Regions from separate parts of the Pedobacter jamesrossensis genome, predicted to be linked through region 1. Evidence: riboswitches for the same ligand, from Rfam matches in the RefSeq annotation. Region 1 holds a riboswitch; the other holds the start of a gene.
What was found. A riboswitch is a leader RNA that binds a small molecule or an ion and turns the genes downstream of it on or off. The one in region 1 is predicted to bind S-adenosylmethionine.
Positions count from the first base shown of each region.

Region 2: it holds a riboswitch for S-adenosylmethionine, as region 1 does, so the genes downstream of both, ACFOUY_RS16555 (SusC/RagA family TonB-linked outer membrane protein) here and ACFOUY_RS02320 (O-acetylhomoserine aminocarboxypropyltransferase/cysteine synthase family protein) in region 1, are expected to answer to the same signal.

Region 1 is NZ_JBHSBY010000016.1:4,755-14,539, forward strand. It holds gene ACFOUY_RS02280 (HPF/RaiA family ribosome-associated protein) at 1-205, shown strand, start outside; gene ACFOUY_RS02285 (Fic family protein) at 262-1,041, opposite strand; gene ACFOUY_RS02290 (menaquinone biosynthetic enzyme MqnA/MqnD family protein) at 1,079-1,822, opposite strand; gene ACFOUY_RS02295 (histidine phosphatase family protein) at 1,969-2,592, opposite strand; gene mqnE (aminofutalosine synthase MqnE) at 2,677-3,870, opposite strand; gene ACFOUY_RS02305 (hypothetical protein) at 4,125-4,619, opposite strand; gene ACFOUY_RS02310 (trans-sulfuration enzyme family protein) at 4,744-5,859, shown strand; gene ACFOUY_RS02315 (hypothetical protein) at 6,029-7,036, opposite strand; SAM riboswitch class I at 7,252-7,362, shown strand; gene ACFOUY_RS02320 (O-acetylhomoserine aminocarboxypropyltransferase/cysteine synthase family protein) at 7,628-8,938, shown strand; gene ACFOUY_RS02325 (homoserine O-acetyltransferase family protein) at 8,999-9,785, shown strand, end outside.
Region 2 is NZ_JBHSBY010000137.1:57,109-66,893, forward strand. It holds gene ACFOUY_RS16545 (HRDC domain-containing protein) at 1-1,123, shown strand, start outside; gene ACFOUY_RS16550 (SusD/RagB family nutrient-binding outer membrane lipoprotein) at 1,248-2,681, opposite strand; gene ACFOUY_RS16555 (SusC/RagA family TonB-linked outer membrane protein) at 2,692-5,859, opposite strand; SAM riboswitch class I at 6,180-6,287, opposite strand; gene ACFOUY_RS16560 (peroxiredoxin family protein) at 6,423-7,706, shown strand; gene ACFOUY_RS16565 (GDSL-type esterase/lipase family protein) at 7,766-8,497, opposite strand; gene ACFOUY_RS16570 (DUF427 domain-containing protein) at 8,693-8,971, opposite strand; gene ACFOUY_RS16575 (alpha-hydroxy acid oxidase) at 9,286-9,785, opposite strand, start outside.

The sequences.
Region 1 (9,785 bases):
CCGTTTAGAAGTTCATTTTACAGACGAGAACGGCAGTAAAGATGGTTTAGAAGATAAACGTTGTTTGTTGGAAGCACGAATTTCTGGAAAAGAACCATTTGCTGTAACCAACCTTGGTAGCACTTACGATGTAGCACTTAACGGTGCTATTAGCAAATTAAAAAGCAAGTTAGAAACCATTGCAGGAAAGCTTAAAACGCACTAAATAAAAAAATGCGATTCTGACACTCCAGAATCGCATTTTTTGTTTTATGTTAATTCCTATAAAGAACTTGGCAACATTAATAAAAATGGCATAGCTTTAGTGTAATCAAGTTTTTCAAAAAAAACACCTAAACGATTAAGATTTCTATAATATTCATTAACGTTTGTATAATAGTTTAATTCACTCTGAACATACCAAGCTTTGTATCCAAGCTTTTCAGCTAAAAACCATTTCTCTAATAATCTTCCCGCTCTACCATTACCATCTTCAAAAGGATGAATATTAACAAACACAATATGAATAAATGATGCGAAATAAAAAACCTGTTTATGGTTAAGTTCACATTTAATCAGCTTCTGAATATCATGCCATAATAAGTCTGAAAGTTTTTCTACTTCATTTCCGAATGCCGCTTCGTATTGAATTCGACCAGTTTTATGTTCCATAACCAACATATTACCCTTTCGGTAGGTACCTTGTTTATTAATTGGCAATAAATGTTTACTTATTAATTTGTGAGCACTTAGGAAGTTACTATTAGTTAAACTATTGTTTTGTGCAAAAATATAAGCGCTATATAAATCATTTGGCTTTTGAACTAAATCAGATTGATATTCTATATTTAGCATTTTATGTTTAATATAACTATCAACCTCCATTTGCTCTCCTTCAATACGTGAGGATGCAATAGCAGATACAGAAGTATAAAAATTAAAAGATTCGGTAGAAATTTCCGCATCGTGTAAACTTTCGAATTTTGCTGACAAATTATCATCCACCTTTGAGCAATATTCGTCTAATAAGTCAACTGAAATAATCTTAAGTTCATCAAGCATTCTAGAATAGATTTAGGCTAATTTAAGCTTTGGTTCCTTAAAAAGCTACTGATTTTTCCAACTCCTCAATATAACCCAAAAATAAATTCATTGCTTTCTTTCTATCATCCGTAACTTCAAATTGAAGTTTGTTGTACAAATAATCTTCTAAATCGAAGTTTAGAGTTTGAGGTAAGTCTTTTAAAACTTCATTTCTATGTGCTAAACCAAATTTTAAAGCGATATTAAATTCAGTTTTAAATTCTTGCGAAATTTCTTTATTCGCTACCCAAGCAGCGTACATGAAAGGCAAGCCTGTAAAATTTTTCCACTCTTCGCCCATGTCGTAAACAAAAGCATAATCATCCTTTTTACCGAAAGTTCTATCGCCAATTAAAACAATAGCATCCGCTTTTGCATTTAGGTCTGTTGTAAATTCTACATCTTGTTTCCAATAGAATTTAAGCAAAACTTTTGCCAGGTTATTGGATGTTCTGGAATGCGCATCTAACCTCAAAGTTTTAATTTCTTCAACCGGAACATCGCTGAAAATAAATACAGAGTTTACAGCCCCGTCGCTACCAATACAATAATCGGCAACAATGTTGGCATTTGGCACAAATGGAATAGCAGCTACAGGCATTAAACCCATATCTACCTCGCCACTAATTACTTTAGCAGCACAATCGGATGGAATGTCTAAGCTTAAATCTATTTTATTGATGATATCTGAATGCTCTAATCCGTAAATAAAAGCTTTGGTATTGGTATAGGCAACTGCCGATATTTTAATCTTATTCAAGGTGTTGTTTTTACTATTTTTAAAAAATGCCGTCATTGCGAGGCACGAAGCAATCTTCTTTCAATTTATTTATGGGATTGCTTCGTGCCTCGCAATGACGATTTTTAAATGCCATGGTTCGTGTCTCCACGAACCATGGCATTTAATTACCCAATCACTAATCCATCCAAATGAACCGCACTATTAAACTCAAGTATGGTAAACTTTCCATCTTCAAAACCCATTTTATAAAGAACTGTATTTTGATGTGGAAATTCAGTCATTTCGCTTAACGGTTTATCTAAAAGTAAGCACAAGAAAACACGCATCGCTCTGCCGTGCATACAAAGTAAAACCGTTTCTTCTTCAGGTCGGGTAGATAAAACTTCCATCGGTTGTTTCAAGCGTTCGTAAACATCCTGAACGCTTTCTCCACCTTCAAAATGAGCAGTATAATCTCCATCTTCCCAGCTTTTAAGCATTTCACGAAAAGCATCACGAGCTTCTTCGCTATTTGGCTGACCTTCCCAAATGCCCCAAGCCAATTCATCTAAACCTGAGAGTTTTTCCCAGGGTAAACCAGAATGAATAAATTTTTGAACAGTTTGCCAGGTACGTTTTAAATCAGAAGTGTAAATTTTATCGAAGGGAATATTTTTATAAGTTTGATAAAAAGCCTCAGCCTGCGCTCTACCTGTGTCATTCAAATCAGAGTTAATTCCTCTGCCCTGTACTATCCCTTGTTTATTTAGTTCTGTTTCGCCGTGACGGATGATATAAATACTCTTCATTTAAAAAATTAAATTTTGAATTAGAGAATGATTGAATTTTAAATAGCGAAAACCTTCACTCATTCGAAACTCAATCATCCAAAATTAATTAACGACAGGCAGTTTATAATAAGCTGGTTTCTTTTCTTCTTCGAAAACCACGTTTTCAAAATCGGTAACCACATTATATAAAGTATCGCGTTCTATTGCTATTCTGCCAACCTGCTTAATTAAATTAACAAGTTCTTTAGTACTCATTGCAGGTGTTTGCTCTTCAGCTCCAGCCATTGAGTAAATTTTTGTGGTATCGTCTAAAGTACCGTCAATATCATCTACGCCATAATTTAAAGACAGTTGTGCAGTCTCGCGACTAATCATTGCCCAATAAGCTTTAATATGGTCGAAATTATCCATGTAAATACGAGCAATAGCATAATTTCTTAAATCTTCTATTACAGAGACTTCAGGTATATTACTCATTTGATTATGCTGATTTCTGAATTTCAATGGAATAAAAGTTTGGAAACCACCTGTTTTGTCTTGCAATTGACGAAGTTTTTCCATGTGATCTACACGATGCTCGAATTTTTCGATATGTCCATAAAGCATTGTTGCGTTACTTCTCATACCTAGTTTGTGCCATTCTTCATGTATCGCCAGCCATTGCTCGCCAGTACATTTATCTTTAGCAATTTGTTCCCGAATTTCTGGATGAAAAATTTCTGCTCCACCGCCCGGCATAGATTGTAAACCAGCCTCTTTCATCAACTTCATACCCGTTGCATAATCGATTTTAGCTTTTTTAAAGATGTAATGATATTCTACCGGCGTTAACGCTTTGACATGTAACTCAGGACGATGTTCTCTAATCGCTGTAAATAATGCTGAATAGAAAGCTACATCATATTGTGGTAAAACACCACCAACAATATGCACTTCTGTTACAGGTTCGTTATCATATTTTTTAACGATATCCAGCATTTGTTCCATTGTTAAAGCCCAACCTTCTTCTTTTTGCTTAATTAAACGTGAATAAGAACAGAATTTACAATCGTAAACACAGAGATTTGTCGGTTCTAAATGGAAATTTCTATTAAAATAAGTTTTATCGCCATGCTTTTTTTCTCTGATAAAATTTGCCAGTACACCCAAATAACCTAATTCGGCATGCTCGTAAAGGTAAACACCTTCATCAAAGGTTATTCGTTCTCCGTGAAGAACTTTATGTGCGATGTTTTGTAGTTCAGTTGATAATTGAGTATCAGCTAATATTTTTTCAACTTGTGCAGTTGTTGTCATTCCTGATTTTATTTTGAACAAAAATACAATATTGAGGCGATTTGAAAATCATTTTCTTGTAACAAACAGCGATTGAAAACAAATTAACCGCAGATAATCACAGATATCTATTCTTCTATAAATTAAAAAACTGATAGACTTATAAATTTATATCTGTGTTCATCCTTTTTATCTGTGGTTAAAAAACCAACTCCAACAAAAAAAGCACCTCTTTTCAGAAGCGCTTTCTCAACATATTTCATAGGTGAATGAAATTATCTTGCAGCAGGAACAAATGTTAAAACAATGTTCGCAGTTTTACCACCGAATTCGATTGGTGATTTTAAAACCATTTGTGTGCTCGAAAGTTCAGTTAAAACTAAACGATAACCTTCAGTTACGTTTTTAGCTTTATCACCTTCATAAATTTTCTTAAACTGGAAAGTCTGGTCTTTAGGAGCGGCCGACCAAAAAATAGTTTGCATTACCGATCCACAAGTACTTGATGCTGGTAAAGTATAAGAACCATTTCCGCTGTTGGTTAAGTTCCATGTACTGCCTTGAAAACATTTGTAAGATTTTTCTCCAAATAAACCTTGTACTGCGCCATCTGGCAAACCTTCCAAAGCAACATTGCTTACAACCCAGTCACGTACTACTGTACCTCTGCTACCTGTTACACCTGCAGTTACTCTTTTCGCCGTGTTACAACTTTGCATCATTACTAAAGTAGAACATGCTATTGCGATAGCTATAAATAATCTTTTCATTTTTTGTTTAATTTAATTTTCGCTAGAATAAACACATAAATCTTGCCAAAACAATTTGGATCTAAAAATTAGCATCAAATTATTAAATTGCGAACATAAATATCTTCAATAACAAAATATAATTATGAAACCCGAAACCCTTGCTATTCATGCCTCTAATCTTGTTAAAAATACAACCGGAGATGTTACACCTCCAATAAATTTATCTACAACTTTTTTTCGCGATGAAAATGGCAGTTATCCAGGTGGACATATGTATAGTCGGGTAAGTAATCCAAACCGGTCTGCTTTAGAAAACACTGTAGCTAAATTAGAGTATGGAGAAGATGCAGCAGCGTTTGCTTCTGGAAATAATTGCGGCATGAGTTTATTTCAGGCTTTAAAACCTGGCAGCCATATTATTGCTCCTGATGATATGTATTGGGGAATTAAAAAGCAATTATTAACCATTTTTAACGAAACTTTAGAATTCGATTTTGTTGACCAAACGGATTTGAACCTGATAAAATCGAGCATTAAGCCGAACACAAAATTAATATGGATTGAAACACCATCAAACCCATTATTAAAGGTTACAGATGTTGAAGAGATTGCTAAAATAGCAAAAGCACACAACATTACTTTAGCTTGTGATAGCACTTTCGCCTCTCCTGTTTTACAAAATCCGATTTTGTTAGGTGCCGATATTGTGATGCACAGCAGTACTAAATATCTCGGAGGTCATAGTGATATTCTAGGTGGAATTTTAGTAACTGCTAAAAAAGATGAGCTTTGGGAGAAAATTAAAAACGTACAACAAACCGGCGGCGCAGTTCCATCACCGTTCGATTGCTTTTTACTTTGCAGAAGTATAAAAACTTTAGCTTACCGAATGAAAGGCCATTGCGAAAACGGGAAAAAAGTTGCTCATTTTTTGGTAAATCATCCAAATGTGGAGGCTGTTTTTTACCCAGGTCTAGAAAGTCATCCGCAACATGAGATTGCGAAAAAGCAAATGAAAGATTTCGGTGGAATGATGTCTTTTTTAGTTAAAGGCGATGTGGAGGTCACCAGCAAAGTGGTTAACAAAGTTCAGTTATTTGCACAGGCAACCAGTTTAGGTGGTGTAGAAAGCTTAATCGAGCATCGTTACTCTGTTGAGGGGCCAGATAGCAAAACACCAAAGAATTTACTAAGAATCTCGGTTGGGCTAGAACATGTAGATGATATTATCGCAGATTTAGAGCAGGCATTGGGTTAATTAAATTCGTCATGGCAAGGCATGAAGCAATCTGCAAACGATGAAACAGATGCTTCGTACCTCAGCATGGTAGAAGTTTGAAAAAGATTGAAGTACATAATCCCAAAGGGATGCCTTTGGTGCGGGACTGAAATTCTCCAAGGATTACAGAACCGCTCCTTTGCAAATTCTATTTCGTATTACAAATGGTCGTTAACTTTAAGCCATAATTAGGATTTAACGGTTCATTTGTTTGTGCTAAACGTTGCGAGCCTGTATTAGCAGGACAAGCAATATCGCCAGCGGCATCGTAAATAAGTGTATTTCCTGCTGTAATTAATTCTTTGGGCACATAAACTTGTACCCTGGTAATCGAATAGCCAGAAGGAAAATAACGCACATAATAACCATCGGGATGTTTTGTCCAGATACCACTCGGCACATCCGCACGAGGAGGAGCCATCCCAGCAATAATCGCATATTTCTCCATATCTGCATAAGTGTAATTGCCAGAAGAAACCAGTTGACGGATATTATTTTCGGCTTCGAAAACGGCTTTTAGACCCGAAGGCAATTGGTCTTTCGCTTTCTCCATTACATCGAAAGGTAAAATACCTAAGGCACCGCCTTCTAATTGAGTAAGCTGTTTCGGTGTTAAAAGTTTGATGGCCGTTAGCTTAACCTGACCAGCATAATCGGCAAATTTTGTTCTGGCGATGATAGTCCAAAGCAAAACCTGAATATCGTGTTGTTCTACATCTTGATGCTTTTCTGCGCTTTTTAAAACAGCAATAACAATTTCTTCTTTCGGACCTAAAACTGGCGCAAACATGTATCCATCACCTTTAGATGGTGCAAAAGTTCCAGCTTTTAAGCAATAGCTTTTGTTGGTCATTTCGTATAAACCTTCGCAAAGTATGAAGCCACCATCTGGATTTTTAGGTAATAAATATAGAGGCTGTGCTTTTAGTGTAGCTTTGAAATCGGGCATCATTTCCCCCTCACGATTTACATCTTCGAAAGCTGTTGTAATGGCCGCTGGCTGCTTTAAAAATTTATCTACACCTAAAGCTTTTGCGCCCTGGGCTGTTCCAACTTTTAATAATTTGTCTTTTAATCCACCGAATTGAGCACTGGCGTTTGTTATGCTTGCAATGGCTAATGACAACGCTAAGCAAATGGTTTTTGCATTTTTCATTAATGATTAGATTTTATTAGGTAACACAAACTTAGAGTTTTAGCAGTTAAATTTATGTTAAAAATTTACTTTTATCATTTCAATATAAAATTAGGCAATTCATTTTCAGTAATTTATTTAATTTTCAGAATTTTATTTTGTGAATTAAAATTAATTTCCCACATTTGAAATATTATTTGGCAGAAAGCTAAATAAAAGTCAATCTTAATCGGATTGATTTATAAAGAAGTGGCGAGAGACAGGCTCCGTGACCCACTGGCAACCCTCAGAAAGAGAAGGTGCCAAATCCTGACCAGATAACATGGTGTTATTTGGAGATATAAATTAGAACTGATGAAAACATTAAATCTTCTATCGCAAAGCGAACCCAGTCTAAACAAAGCAGAAAATATTTCTTTTTCTTTTATTTGTTGTGATATGCAGGCAAGTACTTGTATGTGCTGTTGCATACAATAATCTAAAAAACTTCCTTTTTTGTTTCTTTTTCAAACTGGAAGGTCCTGATAAATCGGGATACGCCAACACATACCAGGATTTTCATCATTTTGGAAAAATTATCATTAAGCCTTTACACACTAAAAAATTAGAAAAATGTCAACTTCATATAAATTCGAAACGTTACAAATTCACGCTGGACAAGAAATAGACCCAACCACAGGTTCTAGAGCTGTGCCGATATATCAAACTACTTCATATGGTTTTAAAAACGCAGAGCACGGTGCAAATTTATTTGCATTAAAAGAATTTGGAAATATTTATACCAGGATAATGAATCCTACGAATGATGTTTTCGAAAAACGTATTGCTGCTTTAGAAGGCGGTGTGGCGGCGTTAGCTGTTGCATCTGGTCAAGCAGCTCAGTTTATAGCTTTGAATAATATTTTAGAAGTAGGTGATAGCATCGTGTCATCATCTCATATTTACGGCGGTACTTACAACCAATTTAAGGTTTCTTTTAAACGTTTAGGTATTCACGTAGATTTTGCAAACCCAGATGTACCAGAAGAGTTTGAGTCTAAAATTACAGACAAAACCAAAGCAATTTATTTAGAAACCATCGGCAATCCTGCTTTCAGTGTGCCTGATTTTGAAAAAATCGCAGCAATTGCTAAGAAATACGATATTCCTTTGGTAGTTGATAATACTTTTGGCGCAGCCGGATATTTATTTAAACCTTTAGAACATGGTGCAAACATTGTAGTAGAATCGGCAACAAAATGGATTGGCGGACATGGAACAAGTATTGGAGGTGTAATTGTTGATGGCGGAAACTACAACTGGGGAAATGGTAAATTCCCCCAATTTAGCGAACCTTCAGAAGGTTATCATGGTTTGGTTTTCAGTGATGTTTTCGGCATTAATGGTCCTTTTGGAAATATACAATTCATTATTCGTGCCCGTGTTGAAGGCTTGAGGGATTTGGGTCCGGCCCTTTCTCCTTTCAACTCCTTCCTTTTATTACAAGGCTTAGAAACTTTATCACTTCGTGTACAACGCCACGTAGATAATGCATTAGAATTAGCAACTTGGTTAGAAAATCATTCAGCAGTTAAAGAGGTTTCTTACCCTGGTTTAGCAAGTAGCAAATACAATAATCTAGCAAAAAAATATTTAAGCAATGGTTTCGGAGCTGTTTTATCTTTCGAGCTGAACGGAAGTAAAGAAAATGCAACTCAATTAATTGATAATTTAAAACTAATATCTCACTTAGCAAACGTTGGCGATGCTAAAACGTTGATAATTCAGCCATCAGCAACCACACACCAGCAGTTAAGCGAAAGCGAACAATTAGCGGCTGGTGTTAAACCTAATTCATTACGTGTTTCTGTCGGAATTGAGCATATCGATGATATTAAAGCCGATTTCGAGCAGGCATTTTCAGCAATTAATTTACAAGCCTAAGCCCCCAATCCTCTAAAGGGGGGAGATAAATATGGCTAATAAAATATAAAAGTCAATAGTATGACCAATAGTAACTCAAAGACCCCTTTAGGGGTTGGGGTATATAATTATACCAAACAATTCAAATTAGAAAGCGGAAAGAAAATCCGTAACCTACAAATCGCTTATCAAACTTATGGCAAATTAAACGCTAAAAAAGACAACGTAATTTGGGTTTGCCACGCTTTAACGGCTAACGCGGATGTTTTCGAATGGTGGGAAGGCTTATTTGGACAAAATGCCTTATTTAACCCGAACGACCACTATATTATTTGCGCAAACGTTTTGGGTTCTAATTATGGGACTACTAATCCTTTAAGTACAAATCCAGTAACTGGTTTGCCTTATTATTTATCTTTTCCGCAATTTACCATTCGCGATTTTGTTTCTGCACACCAACTTTTAGCAACGCATTTAGGAATCGATTCGATTAAACTTTTAATTGGTGGCTCTTTAGGCGGTCAGCAGGCAGTAGAATGGAGCATTATAGAACCGAATAAAATAGAAAACTTAATTCTGGTTGCTACAAACGCAGCTCATTCTCCTTGGGGAATTGCTTTTAACGAAAGTCAGCGTTTAGCCATTACCACTGATAGAACTTTCTTTGCAAATCAACCTGATGGTGGAAGTAAAGGCTTAAAAACTGCTCGCAGTATTGCACTTTTGAGTTACAGAACGTATAATGCTTATGGCAACACGCAAGTGGAAAGCGTAAATGATAAAACGGATAATTTCAGAGCATCATCTTACCAAAACTATCAGGGAGAAAAATTGATAAACCGCTTTAATGCACATAGTTACTATTACT
Region 2 (9,785 bases), on a different contig from region 1:
TGTTAATCAGGAAGAATGGCAGAATATAAAATATAACCTAAACCCAACTGACAATAAAATTAACGAGGTTAATACGGGCAGTTTTGCTCAATATCCTTTTAAATTAGCTTGGGCAATTACGGTTCATAAAAGTCAGGGATTAACTTTTGATAAAGCAATTGTCGACGTAAGTTCTTCTTTTACGCATGGTCAGGCTTATGTGGCTTTAAGCCGTTGCAGAAGTTTAGATGGGTTAATTTTGAAATCGCCAATTAAGGCAGAAAATGTAATTACTGATGAAAAGGTCATCAAATTTACAAAGGATGCAGTGTTTACAAAACCAGATTCCATCGCATTAGAGAATGCAACGCAAGCTTACGAATGGAGCCTGATTCGCGATTTATTAGATTTTGAATCTATAAGAAAAAACTGGCTGATTTTAAAAAAATCGAGCTTTGGAAACAATCCTGGCAATACTGCTTTTCACGAAATTGTAGATAAAAGTTCTAAAACTTTAGAAGATGAAATTATAAATGTTGCAGCCCGATTTATCAAAAAAGAATTAACTGAAATTGTAAAAACAAAGCCTGTAAACGAAGAAAAAGAGTTTATTGAGCGTTTAACAAAAGCTTCTACTTATTTTATTCCAAAGTTAGAAACGGTACTCAGCGATATTGATAAATTTAACGAGCTAAACGTATATATCGACGAGCGTTCGGAAAAAATTTTAAACCGAATTACAGATTTATTAAATGAATTAACCATTAAGCTGGCATTATTTAAAATACAATGGAATGGCTTTACAGTTGATGAATACACAAGGATTTATCATCGGGCTGGAAGTAGATACGAACCTGTTCAAACAGGTAGAGCACCAAAAGTTATTATTCCGGTAAAAGAAATTGCAAACTTAAAACTTTACCAGGAACTTTCTGCTTTGCGAAAAAACATAAGCGAGAAGAGAAATGTAGCAGAACACAACGTACTTTCTGATGTCGCCTTGCAAGCCATTGCAGCCAAATTACCTAAAACAACAGAGCAACTTGCGGCTATAAAAGGTGTTGGAATTGGTAACGCAGTCGAAATTGGTAAAGAAATTTTAAAATCGGTAAATGGCTATCTTGGAACAAGTGAATTGTTTTAAGAAAAAAAATCATCGTCATTTCAACTGGAGAAAAGCAAAACAGAGAAATCTTTGAACAGTACCATACATAAGTTCAGTCAGATTCAAAGATTTCTCGGTTACGCTCGGACAGTTAAGAAATCAATTAAAAAGCATCAAACCAAAGTTTTGTTGTTAACAAATCCGCTCCCTGACTGCTAACTGCATTTTTATAGCTTTGGCCATTAAGCGATTGTTCTGTACCCGGATAAATAAACCGAACCGGAATTTGACCATTTAGTACCGTATTAACAGAAGCCGTTAACTGCGGATAATCTAATCTTCGTCTTTCTGCCCAAGCTTCTAAACCTTGTCCGAATAGTGCTAACCATTTTTGTTCGCCGATAGCTTTTTTATAATTCGCAGCATCGTATTGAACAGATGCTTGAGCAACATAACTATTTGCAACAGCATCAGAAACGTTGTATTGTTTCAACGATGCTTTAATCGCCTGCTGATACAAATCTGCTGCATTTTCGGTTGTAAATCCTCTTGCTGCTGCTTCTGCTCTATCAAAAAGCAATTCAGAATAGCTAAAAATTACCGCTGGTGCCTGCGGCGACAAAAAGTAAGCGCCAGGTTTTGACGTTTTTGCAAAACCTAAAATACTGGCTTCTGAGTTAGTTAAACCATTCGGAACACCAATATATTCTTCGGGTGTAGGCGTTTGTGTTTTACTTGCATAAATTGGAAGCCTTGGATCGTTAAGGGCAAAAAGTTTATCAACTATTGTTTTGCTTATGCGATAATCATCTCTGGTTTCGAATAGCGCACTAACTGGGTTTTGCTGTGGTGAAGTTAGGTAAATCAACTGTGCATTATCAGTATTATCACTGATAAAAGCGTCGCCGTCTGCCTTAATTTCATCCAAAACCTGCTTAGATTTTGCTGGTTCTTTATCGGCAATGCGTAAAGCAATTCTAAGTCTTAAAGAATTTGCCAGTTTTTTCCATCTATCGATATTTCCATTGTAAATTACATCACCCAGAATAGCTTTTGAAGCAGGATTTAAAGTCGATTTTGCAGTTTTTAAATCATCAAGTAAACCAAAGTAAACATCTTTCTGCTTATCGTAAGCTGGCGTTATATACTGGCTAATTTTACCAGCCTGCGAATAAGGTACATCGCCATAAGCGTCGGTTAGTAATAAGAAAACCCAAGAGCGTAAAACCAAGGCAACACCTTTGTAATTTGGATTTGCCTGTGCATCGCCCAATTCGATAATTTTATTAAAAGCAGTTATGCTTTGAGAGTAACCTGTAGACCAAAGCGAAGTAAAACTGCTGTTAGAATAGATAAATCTATCTTCTTCGGTATATTGAATTTTAGACCAATGCTGCACAAATAACGAACTTGAATTCATGGTATTGGTTGTACTCCAGTAAGCATCAGCGGTATTTTTTATCGCACCAGTTAGCAAGTAATCGGGTTGTGCATTTTCTGTTGCGTTTGGGTTGATGTTAACCTCATCCAATTCTTTGCTGCAGGATGAAACTGCCAATGTTAAAATTCCCAGAAGATATATTTTATAATTTTTCATATTCAGAAGATTAAAATTTGATATTAAGGTTAAGACCGTAGCTACGTGTAGTTGGATTTGAAAGACTTTCTAAACCTTGTCCGTTACCTGTGTTAAAGGCAACTTCGGGGTCTATATCTTCTACATTTCGGTGGATAATCCAAAGATTACGACCAACTAGCGATACAGAAGCACCTTGAAGACTAAGTGAACGAATCCATTTTGAAGGTAAATTATAGCTCAATTTAACTTCACGAAGTTTTACATAAGACGCATCGAAAATATTAGCCTCATCAATCGTACGGAAAGATTTGTAATATTGTTGGGCTGGTAATATCTTTTCATTGCGCTTTCCATCGGCAGTTACGCCATCGAAAATAATACCGTCATCATAAACCGTTACACCTGCAGGAGCCGTTCCAGTTAATTTAACTGTACCGTTTGCTTTTACATTACCTGGATAGTAGTAAGAAATACCGCCATATTCTGCCGATCTACCTGGAAGTGTAGAAGCAAGAACCCCAGTATAAGTACCTGTAGAGTAAGTGCCATTGTAAATAGAACCACCAAAACTTGCATCAATTAAAACGCCTAAACTAATGCCTTTGTAACTGAAAGTATTATAAATTCCACCAATCCAATCTGGTGTATATTTACCTAAAACACGTTTAGTTGGATCGGTTTGTGGTGCACCTGTTGCGTTAACCACAATGTTTCCGCCAGCATCTCTTAAATAAGCATTTCCAAAAAGTGTACCATAAGGTTGTCCAACTGCTGCAATTACCTGGGCAGAATTCGTAGCAATTACATAATTTTGTAGTAAACCAGCTTTATCTAATTCGATAACCTTACTTCTGTTTGCAGCATAGTTTACATCAATATCCCAGGTAAATTGTTTTTTAATCGGGGTTAATCCCAGCTGAACTTCTATACCTTTATTATTAATTTTACCTGCGTTTAAGAGTTTCGATCGGAAACCCGTTGATGGACTTACATCGACACTTAAAATCTGATCGTAACTATTGGTATTGTATAAGCTTAAATCTAAACGAACTCTTTTATTAAATAATGTTGCCTCGGCACCAAGTTCTGTTGAAGTTGTCGTTTCAGGTTTTAAATCTGGATTTAAATCTGTTGCAGATGTGGTAAGCTGTGGGCTTGAGCCAAATGGTGCGCCAAAAACATAGGTGTTAACAGAACGATACGGATCTGCATCTTTACCAACCTTAGACCAACCACCACGGATTTTTGCATAATCTAGTACTTCGCTTTTAATATCCAACGCTTCTGTTAAAATAAAACTTCCATTAAAAGATGGATAGAAATAAGACCGATTTTGAGCTGGCAATGTCGAAGACCAATCGTTACGAGCCGTTATGTTGCCATATAAATAATTTCTAAAACCAATTTGTGCCGAAGCATAAACGCTATACGATTTAAGTTTACTGTAATTATTTGATGATATAAGTGGGTCTCTAGAATTGCTTAGCGAATATAAATTTGCTACTGCAAGTCTTGGTGCACTTTGGTCGTTTTGCTCTATGTAGCGGGAACGGATATTGCTCCCCGCTAAAGCTTCCAAGCTAAAATCGCTGTTTAATTGTTTGTTAAAATTTAAGGTTGCATCGGTATTATTTTCGCTAACGGTAAATGCACTTTCCGTGTAAGAACCGAATGGAGTTCCATTTGTACCATAGGCAATTTTTATCTTACGGCGGTCGTTGTAATAATCTGTACCAGAGCGGAAATTGAATTCTAATCCATCAATAATCTTGTAATTTAAACCCAAACTCCCGATAATACGTCCACGTTTTTGCGAAACCGTGTTTTCATAAGCTACCCAATATGGATTACTGTAATAACTGTTATTCCAATTAAATGTGTTGCCGTTTTCATCGCGATAGTTTTTTAACTGATTGATATCAACCTGGCGACCAAACCAGGTAAACTGTAACATGGTACTTGTAGACCTTGAACCACCAGTACCCGGAAGGTTATCAGAATTTAATTTACTGTAATTTGCATTAGCTGTAACACTGAGTTTTGGAGTTACCCTTAAAGTTGTATTTAGTGAAAACGTATTTTTATCCTGGCCAGAGTTTGGAATTATACCACCTTGCTGTAAATTGTTATAAGATAATCTGTAGTCAAATTTTTCAGAAGCATCAGCTATCGCGATACCATTACTTAATGAATATCCCGTCTGGAAGAAATCACGAACATTATCCGGATTTGCAACAAATGGAACTGCAACACCTTTAGAAAAAAACTGAGGAATCAATCTGCCGTCTAATTTCGGACCCCAACTTTCATCAACACCATCATTAATGCCACCACCTTTACCATCAACATAGCTAAATTTTCCTTCAGAGCCTTGTCCGAAAGCGTTTTGGTAAACAGGAAGCGTTAACAAGCTCTCTGCAACAATATTCGAATTAAGTGTTATACCTAAACCTTTTTTGTTTTTCCCGGTTTTGGTTTTAATGATAATTACACCAGCCGCAGCTCTAGAGCCGTACAATGCCGCTGCATTTGGCCCTTTCAATACACTTATGGATTCAATGTTATCTGCATTAATATCTGAAATTGTATTCGCATAATCTCTCGCACCGCCAGAATTTAACTGAGAGTTATCTACAGGAATTCCATCGACCACGAAAAGCGGCTGATTATTACCAGAAATTGATGTTTCGCCACGAATTACAATTCTTGATGAACCCATATCGCCCTGACTGTTAGTAACCCTTACCCCTGCAATTTTACCTGCAAGCGCATTTACCAGGTTAGCTTCTTTAGCTTCTGCCAAATCTTGCCCCTTAAGTTCCTGAACAGCATATCCTAAAGATTTCTTTTGTCTGGAAATACCTAAAGCAGTTACAACAACCTCATCTAAAGCATTTTCGCTAGATTGAAGCGTAATCGTTATTGGTCCTGCACTTTTATTTATTTGAACTTCTTGTGTTTTAAAGCCAATAAAAGATACAATTAACGTTCCTTTATCGGGAGCACTAATAGAAAATGCACCTTTTGCATCTGTGGCAACAACTTGTTTAGTTTCTTTAAGTAAAATTGAAGCGCCAGGAATACTTTCTCCATTAGCTTCTTTAACGGTTCCGGTAATAACAGTATTTTGCGCCAATAATTTCTGCCCTGTAAAAAGCAAAAATACAATCAACGGTAGTTTTAAATTTTTAAACATATTCTTTTAATTAATGATGAGTTATTGTGGTAATAATTGGACACAGCAATTCCAGTACAGCTAAAACTGTATTATCTGTGTTTTAAAAAAATTGAATTGATTAACTAAAAGCCTGCTAAAAGCTAAATAGCTTTAACAGGACTTACACATTCGGAAGAACCCGATGTGCTGAACTAAAGTGTGATTTTTGAATTTTCGCTCGTCTGTTTTTTTCATTTGAATGGATTTTAATTAATATTACTTATCAAAATAGCGGGCAAAAAAAAAGCACCTCATAAATCAGAAGTGCCCCACATATATTGATATGGTATATCGCAACTGACTTAACTACCCGACATTCTTGCCGGATGGAATTAGCACCATTTCCGTTTTAAAGGATGGTTGCTAAGGCTTCACAGGGCCATTCCCTCCGCCTTTCTTGATAAGTATTTTAAAATAACTGCCGCAAAGATATAATTAATAATATATACTCTATAGTTTTTATAGATATTTTTAAAAATATTTTTTCTTTGGGAATATGCACCTTATATTTGTCGACTAATTTAGTAGATAAAAACATCCCAATGCGCATAAAATCCCTTTACATACCTATTACAATAGCTTTAAGTATTCCTATACTTGGCTATTCACAAGTGCAAAACTCAGAATCTATCGTTCATGCAAGTACAAAATCTGATACAAAAGAGAAACATATTTCATTTGCTCCAAATGGTTATTGGCGAGGGATATTTAAAATTAAACCTGAGTTAGAAATTCCTTTTAATTTTGAGATAAAAGATAAAGAAGGTGTTAAAAAACTTTATTTCCGCAATGCTGAAGAAAGTTTTGAAGCTGGTGAAGTTAGGCAAACAGCAGATTCTATTTTTGTAAAAATAGACCAGTTTGATAATGAACTTGCATTCGGTATTAACGGCAACACGCTTAACGGCAATTTAAGAAAGCAAAACGGCTCTGGCAGAGCTACCCAAATTTCTGCTGAAAGAAAAGATTACCGCTTCGAGCCAAATGGCAAAGCTGCAGCTGCAGATTATTCTGGTAGTTATGATGTTGTTTTTAAATCACCGGATGGCAAAGAAGAAAAAACCGTTGGTTTGTTTAAGCAAAAAGGCAATAAAATTAGTGGCACTTTTTTACGCATAACCGGCGATTCTCGTTACCTAGAAGGAATTGTTGAAGGCAACGAATTTCAACTTTCTGGCTTTATTGGCTCCACTCCTTCTTATTACAAAGGAAAATTTGAATCTGATGGAAAATTAACTGGCGAAATTTTAAGTGCAAGAGGAAGTCAGCCGTTTACTGGTGTAAAAAATAATAATGCAGCGCTTCCCGATGCATATAAACTTACCTATTTAAAAGATGGTTATAAAACCTTAGATTTTTCTTTACCAGATGTAAACGGAAAGAAAATTTCATTGAAAGATGATAAGTATAAAAATAAAGTTGTGGTATTAACCATAACAGGGAGTTGGTGCCCAAATTGCATTGATGAGGCAACCTTTATTGCGCCCTGGCATAAGGAAAATAAAAAACGTGGTGTAGAAGTGATTGCTTTACATTATGAACGCCAAACCGATGCCGCTTATGTAAAAAAAGCACTAACTAATTTTAGAAATCGTTTTGGAATTGAATACGACCAGGTAATTGCTGGAAAAGCTGATAAACAAGCCGTTGCCGAATCACTACCTGCTTTAAATTCATTCTTATCTTTCCCAACAACTATTTTTATTGATAAAAATGGCGACGTTTCGAAGATTCATACAGGTTATAACGGCCCTGCAACTGGGAAATTTTACGATGAATTTGTTAAGGAGTTTAACAGCGAAATAGATGATCTGTTAAAAAAATAAAGTTATTCTCCATAATAGCCTTACTTTTTAAACAACTCGTCGTTGACGGTATAGCTTATTTATTTTGCCAATCTAATTCCTTCAATTATTGCCTTTTCAAAACTGACCCATTTTGCATAACCCTTATCATTCAAATGAACGCCATCATTAGTCAGCTCTTGTGGCAATTCTCCGTTATCATCTTTAAAATGGGCATGAAAATCAATAACCTTATAGTAGCCCTTACGCTCATTTTTTTTAATAATTGTGTTCACCAAAATGATATCGGCTTTCAAATACTGTCTTCTGATCGGTAAAATTGTCCGAACAAAGATTTTGGTGTCTGGCGAACCACGATGAATTTTTCTTGCAATTTTCAGTATATTCTTTGCTACATAAGCTGGCGAACTGACAGTTTTATCATAAACCAGCGCCGGATTATCCTCCAGATGATGCAGGCTGAATAGATCATTAATGCCGATTAGAATAAAAACAGCCTTAGGTTTGAAATAAATAATTTCACCTAAACGCTTCAATAAACCATCTGTAAGGTCTCCTGCAATTCCCCGGTTACGAATATGAGCTATCCCGAATTTACTCGTCCAGTCAGCTCCAGCCTCTGTGATGCTGTTGCCAAGAAATACAATCTCCCCAAATCTTAAAGGTTCTGCTTTGAATGCCAGAATTCTTTTTGGGTAGTACCGCTGAGTCCAATTGTTATGGTAACGAGATACAATTTCTCCTTTTGGATATATTTTTTCAGTCTCCGCATTCAGTGTATCCTTAACCTGCCCAAAACCTTTGCAGCTCATAAGTATAATGACTAAACTAATATATATACCCTTCATAATTTATTGCAAATATTTGAAATTAGTGGTGATTACTAAATCTTTCTCATTATTAAAAAAAAGGTAGAACTTTAATATCATCTTTTAAAATTTACCAGAATTTAATGAAATTTAACCTTGCTGAAAATTGTCAGATAATTAAAATTATTGAAGCATATATTATTGAATTTTCACCCCTTTCCAAAATGCAATGTAATCTTTTATCTCTTTTGCAGCATCTTTTGGATTTGGGTAGCACCAGGCAGCATCCTCATTTTTTTGACCATCCACTAATAATGTATAGTAAGATGCCTGCCCTTTCCAATGGCATGTGGTGTGTTTGTCTGACTCTTGAAAATACTGTTTATTTAGGGACGATGCTGGAAAATAATGATTGTTTTCAATTAAAATTGTTTCATTACTTTCTGCTAAAGTTTGATTGTTCCAAATTGCTTTCATAATTATAATTCTTTTTAAAGCTAACCGTTAAACTTGTAATTTGTTTTGGTGGTTATTGCCAGCACATTTCATTAGACACCATTTATAGATTGGATGCCAATCAGCATTTACAATGAGAACAAATAGTAAAAATTAATGTTCTATGCCATTTACTAAAATAAAGAATGGAGTACCATCCTAAATCGTCTTTCCTAAAACCAAATTTTAATGGCCTTCGATTCTATTAAGGCGACTAACAATGGCATCAAATAATTCTAAAAAGCCCCCCCATTTTATTTCTGCTTTGTATTGACCTAGCTCAAAAAGTATTTTAATTAAGAAAGATGCTTTGATAAATCTTCCACTCTTTCGCAGCCAACCTGATCCATTACTTGTTTAAGCTGTGTTTTCAACATTCCGATAGTATGCTCACCGCCTTCACTTCCTAAAGCGCCAACGCCATACATAAAAGTTCTACCTAAAAAAGTAAAATCAGCGCCTGCAGCTAAACTACGGGCAACATCAGGACCAGAACGAATTCCGCTATCCATCATTACCGTTAGTTTATCTTTATATTTTGGTGCAATTTGAATTAAAGGTTTTATCGAAGATTGCCCTGCATCAAGTTGTCTTCCGCCATGATTTGATACAATAATTCCATCCAAACCTAAATTTACAGCCAGTTGCGCATCTTCATCAGTTGCAACACCTTTTAAAACCAATTTGCCTTTCCATTTATCGCGAATTGCAGAAATTCTGTCTGCATTTAATCTACCAGAAAAAGTTTTGTTCATATAAAGACCAAGCTGTTTCATATTTAAACCTTTTGGCATGT